DNA from 2 places in the Pseudoalteromonas ulvae UL12 genome. Region 2 is predicted to be linked to the other one. Evidence: riboswitches for the same ligand, from Rfam matches in the RefSeq annotation. Region 2 holds a riboswitch; the other holds the start of a gene.
The links. A riboswitch is a leader RNA that binds a small molecule or an ion and turns the genes downstream of it on or off. The one in region 2 is predicted to bind cyclic di-GMP.
Positions count from the first base shown of each region.

Region 1: another riboswitch for cyclic di-GMP. It lies ahead of PULV_RS14305 (hypothetical protein); the one in region 2 lies ahead of PULV_RS20825 (hypothetical protein).

Region 1 covers NZ_AQHJ01000030.1:165,355-168,535, forward strand. The annotation lists gene ygjK (alpha-glucosidase) at 1-980, opposite strand, end outside; cyclic di-GMP riboswitch class I at 1,136-1,226, shown strand; gene PULV_RS14305 (hypothetical protein) at 1,370-1,948, shown strand; gene PULV_RS14310 (S9 family peptidase) at 2,163-3,181, shown strand, end outside.
Region 2 covers NZ_AQHJ01000035.1:624,301-627,481, reverse strand. The annotation lists gene PULV_RS20835 (GGDEF domain-containing protein) at 1-757, shown strand, start outside; gene cdd (cytidine deaminase) at 754-1,662, opposite strand; gene PULV_RS20825 (hypothetical protein) at 1,727-2,098, opposite strand; cyclic di-GMP riboswitch class I at 2,170-2,253, opposite strand; partial or broken gene PULV_RS20820 (methionine-R-sulfoxide reductase) at 2,436-2,786, opposite strand; gene ppc (phosphoenolpyruvate carboxylase) at 2,857-3,181, opposite strand, start outside.

The sequences.
Region 1 (3,181 bases), on a different contig from region 2:
GCTGTGGTGGATGGGCTGACGATATCGTGCATAATCGCGCCTTGGGGGCTGCGCCAGTTGCCTATTAAAGTTGCCACCGCTTTGGTTTGTACCGCAAGAGGAAGTGGGGAATCGGAATTAAGCCTTTGCTGATAAGTGGCCCAGCGCTGTTGTTGCTGTTGGCTTAATTTCATAACGTGTTGCCACGCGACTGCCGATGTCTCTTCTGGGCGTTGGACATAGCGTTGCTGGGTATAAATTGTGGTGCTTTGCTGAGGTTTTATTTCCAATTCAGCATGGCTGAGATAACTGTTTTTGTGTGACGTGAGCGTCGTATCAGTACTGATCGAGCGAGTAATGTGATACTGCTCTTGGCCAGATAGCATCATCTGCCATGGTGCGCTAAGTTGGGCAAACTTGATCATTAGCTTATCGGGTGTGTTGTCAAAACGCATCTGCCAATTAGGGAAACGTTCTTGGTAGGTTTGTGTCAAAGAGAACGCCTCAAGCAGGCTTCCTTGCCATTGTATTGCCAATGGTAGTGTCTTCACGCTGAGGTTGGTTAGTTTTGTTTCAATCAACGCTGTGGATGAATTGATAAATTGCAATGAAAGCGTGAGCTGCAGTGTTGGCCATCGATAGTGCTGAATAAGTTGGCTGGGTAAGGTTTGCTGGCTATGTTGTGCGCTTTGCAGATCAAAACGTTGCTCAGTATCACGGTGGTGCAATGAAATCTGTTCGAGTTGCTTGGCGATGAATACCCCGTACTCTTGCGCAATAATCATTGGGCCCGTAAATCCACCATATTCATTCCCTGTGGCGGGTTGTAAAAAACCGTGCCAGCTTCCTAGGTCAAAAAAAGGATTAAACAGTTGGTTGCCATACTGATCAAGCTGTTGCATTGCGTTTGGAGAGCCTTGGCGATCAAGTGCTAAGTCAGCTCCAGATGCATGAGAATGTGCGATAAACAGACACAAAATTAGTAACGGGTAAAATCTCATAGGATGCTCAATCAGTTATTATTTTTGGTCTATTGTATGCAATTTGTTGTTTGTTTAGTAGCATAGAGTGAAACTTGTTTTTAGTGATAAAGAATGGTTTTATTTTTATTGATAGTATTTTAGTTTGATATTTATGGCGCTTAGGCTATGATCCGCGCTTATTTTGGCAAACTACCCGAAAGGTTAGGACGCAAAGCTTCCGGTCTACGGTCTTCTATTAAAGGCTACGACAGCGGGGTTGCTGCAACGATATCTTCGTTGTGTCTTTACAGTGCATGTACTGCTTTGTTTTGTTGCCAAATAAATTCATACGTAATAAAGGATTAGAAGGTGTATTGGTATGTTGGCGGCATGTCGCATAAAACAAGATGACTTCATAAGGTGTCGAAATGGTTAATGTATTAGCAGGTTTGTTGCCTGGTGATTGGCATATTATCCACACGTTAGAGACGGATTATCGGCTCAATAAAGGCGATAAAATTCACTTTGCATTATTTGATCAGTTAGGTGATTTACCAGAGCTATCGTTTGAGTATGAAGTCGCTCAAGCCTGTGAAGGTGAGCCTCATGTATGGCCTAAGTTGCTCTGTGAGCATATCAATAAGCATTTTAAAGTTTTACAGGCTGGACGACATTATCCCGAAATCGGCATCGTGCCCAGTTATGGTCAAAATTCTATTTTTGCCTTGCAAGCGAGTGGGATTGTGAGTGTCGATGTTCGTTTTGTGCATGCTGATACCTGTAGAGGGCGGCAGGTTGTTTTACAGCAACTGTATGATTATGTGTTTCCTCAATATCGCAGCGACTACCGGGCTGGCGATCGGGTTTATCATAGTAAAACTGATGCGGTGTATATGTGTAGGCCATGGCCGTACACTGAGTTTTGTCGTCTAGGCGAGCACATGGACGAGCAATATGAACCCGGGCTTGGAAAAAATTGGTCGCTGGCATGGCAGCGGCTAGAATAAAATATGCGTTCATCTGTCATGACGTTTTTCTTCCCTTGAGTAACCATTTATTTAGCTATATAGATAGTGGTTTCACCAAAGTCCGAGTTTTGATTAACTCGGACTTTTTTTATGGATTGGGTTAAAATACGCGCCAATTTGATCTTCTGTTTGGAAATTGTTTGTGGCTAACCCGAGTAACTGTGCACCCAAAGCGATAAAAAAACCGTTTGAAATGTCTCATCATCAACATACGCGTTGCGATAACTATTATTGGATGAGAGATGATGAACGCAATAACCCAGAGGTTATTGCGCATTTGGAAGCGGAAAATCGCTATTGTGACGCGATGCTTAAGCAACATCAGGACCTAGAAGACGCCATATTTACGGAATTAAAAGACCGTATTGTTAAAGATGACAGCACGGTTCCTGTGAAAGATGGCGCGTATTGGTATCATTCTGAAATAAGTGGCGATGATGAGTTTGCGCGATATTTTCGTGCAGAGGATGCACATGGGCTCAACAAACAACTGCTTATCGATACCAATGCACTGGCTGAACAGCATGAATACTATGACTTAGGTGAATTTTCGATTAGCCCTAATGACCGTCTGATGTCCTATTCTGAAGATACCGACAGCCGCCGTATTTATACCATTCGTTTTAAAGATTTAGTCACTGATACCTTGCTTGAAGATGTGCTCGAACACACCGAAGGGCAAGCGGTGTGGGCGAATGATAATCAAACTGTGTTTTATGTTAAAAAAGATCTCAAAACATTATTAGGTTATCAAGTGTATCGTCATTTGCTAGGTACAGCGCAGGCTGACGATGTCTTGGTTTTTGAAGAGCATGATGCCAGCTTTTTTATGGGACTTGGCAAAAGCCGCGATGAATCTCTGATCATGCTTGATTTAGAGTCAACCGAAACCAGTGATACTTGGGTGTTGGATGCGAATAATGCCCAAGGGCAGTTCACGCAATTATGCCCGCGCTCGCATGGCCACGAATATGACGCTGATAAATTAGGCGACATTTATTATATTGTCACTAATTGGCAGGCGAAAAACTTCCGTTTAATGACAGCACATCAATCGGTTATTGGTGATCAATCTAAGTGGCAGGAGATGATCGGTCATCGTGATGACATCATGCTGGAATGTGTAGAGTTATTTGATAAATATAAAGTGGTTACTGAGCGTGAAGCTGGGCAATTAAAATTTATTGTGTATCGTGAAGATGGCACACACTA
Region 2 (3,181 bases):
AGAAGTCATCTGGTTTGGCATTTATTTATCTTTCTTTATTGAAATATGCAGTTGTGTTAAAAAGCCTTTCTTTGTATTTTCTTTTGCTTTTTTTAGTCTAGGGTTACTGCTCGATATTCTCGATTCATACTTCGCAAGTAGTTTCCCGATAATTAATGTTCTCGACACCCCCATTAAACATATTGGCTTAATTTTAATTTGTTATTGTCTATTAAGAATCGCCAAGAGTCGGCTTAGCAAAATAGAGCAATTGCGAGTCGAAATTGAACGGCGTATCACACTTGAAAAAGACTTACGATTTTTAGCTTACCACGATGAACTGACAGGATTATTTAACCGACGTGCTTTTTTTGAGCATTTCGAGCAACAACATTTCGATCAAGCCTACCTTTATTACTTTGACTTAAACAATTTCAAAAATGCCAACGACAAATATGGCCACCACATTGGTGATGAATTATTAGCGACCTTTTCTCATTCCCTTAGTAGGCTTTATCCCAATGATAAAGCCTATCGTTTAGGAGGCGATGAATTTGTCTTAATTTGTAGTGAATTAATCGATGACATCGAGTTGTTTAAGCAGCAACTTGACCAACCTTTAGTGAAATATATGGTTTCTGTTAGTGTTGGTATGCAATGCCTGAAATCAGGAGACGATCCTGACCATGCATTGCATTTAGCCGATCAAAAAATGTATATCGATAAAGAGGCTAATCGTAGTCGCTTTATCGTTAATATGTTTGATTTTCAACCTTAAACGCCTGATTTTAAAGCCACTAAATGTAGCGGCACACTAAAATCGTAGCTATCAAGCACGGCTTTTGCGACACCTGTTTGGTTTTCTTGCCCTTTCATCTGGGCTAAATAGACCGCTTTTATGGTTGCTTGATTAAAGTCTTTGCCAGCTAATATCAGTTGGCTGATAGCGCTTTGCAGCGGTGACAAACTTGGGCTGTAAGCGGCGTTTTCGGCATAACGCCCGTAAAACTTACTGCCATCGTGACAAACTATCATACTACTTGCAAAATTGTCTGTATAAGGGACGTAACTGTGCTCAGCGTGCTGGACTAATTGAGAGACTTTAAAGCTTGCGTCATCTAATGTAAGATTTGCCCGTTGATGGGACATTAAAGCCGTCGGATTATCTAACTCTTTAGGGCCAAATGGCATAGGTAAAAATTCACTAAAGGCATGATGCTCGCCATTTAAGCTAATGATTAATGTCTCTGCATCTGCCAGCTCATTCATAAATTGCCGACAATAACCGCACGGTGCATCAGTTATGGCAAGCTTAGTTATTTTCCTTGCCCCATTTAACCACGCATTATTAATTGCAGCTTGTTCAGCATGTACAACAAGACTGAGAGCTTGTGAAGGAAACTCTAAATTCGCCCCAAAGTAAAAGTCACAATATCCCTCTTCGTTAGCATCCCCAACAGCGATTGCACCAACATTAAATTGCGAAATCGGCGCTCGAGAAAAACTAGCAGCAACCGGAAGCAATGCTTCCATTAGCTCGTCTTGACTACCATAGAGCTGCACGGCCCAATGTGCAACTTGGTCAGCGCACAGGACGCCTTTATTTGCTTTAACTTGCGAGAGAATCTCAGAAAATTGTTGTTCAGATAAGAATGATTCTGACGTTATTTGTTCTTTACACATATTGTTGTTGTCATTTTTAAAATGGCCAGACAGTCTATGTGATTTTCATCCGTATTTAAACTAATTATGCCGCTTTTTCTAACCAGTTTTTCGCTTTTTTGAAACATTCGAAGTTTTCTGCATTTAACGAAAAGCGCTTGGCATTTTGTATCAATAAATCGTGCAAATAACCATCAAATCCTACAACTCGTGCAACAGCATAGCCAGCCAGTTTATCTTTAATGGCTAAAATAACATCGATGACTTCGACGGCCGCATAACGATGACGAAGCTCAGTGACATCAATCAATAATTTTTGGCATTGGCGCGCATGTGCATAACGTGTAATCACATCGTAATTGCGGATCACGTCTGTGGATGATGCTGTGCCGGTTAACTTGACCAACACAAGGTGTAATGATTCATCGTAACTAATACTGGTAATTATATCTGACATAATTTGCTTAAAACCTCTAAAGCTAGAAAAAGGTGAACGGCAAATTCAAAGAAGAGAAGGAAACACTATTGCTTGGTAGCCCAGCTATCTTAGGTTTCCCCTTAGATCTGAAGCTTTGCGTGAGTATTTTTTCAAATACCTTGCCTTTGACTTGCGAGGACATGATACAGGCAACGATTTTAGAGTCAATACTCAAATTCCTTGCCTGCACTGGTGTTCTGAGCCTGTGGCACTGGCGCTTACACAGTTATAAAAAAATCAACCACCTTTAAAAAGCTTAGCAAACACCTAGCAAACAGTTAGTTAGCTTTTAGTGGCACTCTTGTTAGGCTGAGATAAAGCTCATCGAAATCGAATTAACACAATGGCGAATATTTTTATCTGTCAGCCCCTCACCTTCGAACACATGCCCCAAATGCCCATCACAATTAGCGCAAACAATCTCTATTCGTCGACCATCGGCATCAGGGACTCGTTTCACCGCCCCTGCGATTTCATCATCAAAACTTGGCCAGCCGCAATGTGACAGAAATTTATGCTCAGAGGTGTACAAAGGCGCTTCACACCGTTTACAGATGTAGAGCCCTTGCGCCATTAAATCTGTATATTGGCCAGTAAACGGACGTTCTGTCCCTTTTTGCTCAATCACATACTGCTCTTGTGGTGTTAGTTGTTTATATTGACTCATTTTTACCTTTTAACCTCGCGACTGCCCGATGAACAGGCAGCAAATATATTGTGATCTCATACTTACTCTATTAACCGGTATTGCGCATGCCTGCCGCGATACCAGCCATAGTGATCATTAATGCCTGATTAAGGACGCTATCATCCAAATGGGACTCCTCCCGAGAACGGCGCAGCAACTCAACTTGTAACACGTTAAGCGGATCCGTATAGGGGTTACGTAATTCAATCGACTGTTGCACCCAAGGTTGAGCGGCCAGTAAAGTCTGATTTTCGCAGTATCCTTTTACCCATTCGATTGCTTGAATTAATTCGGTTCTCAATCGTTGACCTAACACTCTCAGCTGTGGGCTGACGAGATGCTGATCATAATGTTCACTCAGCCAAGGATCAGCT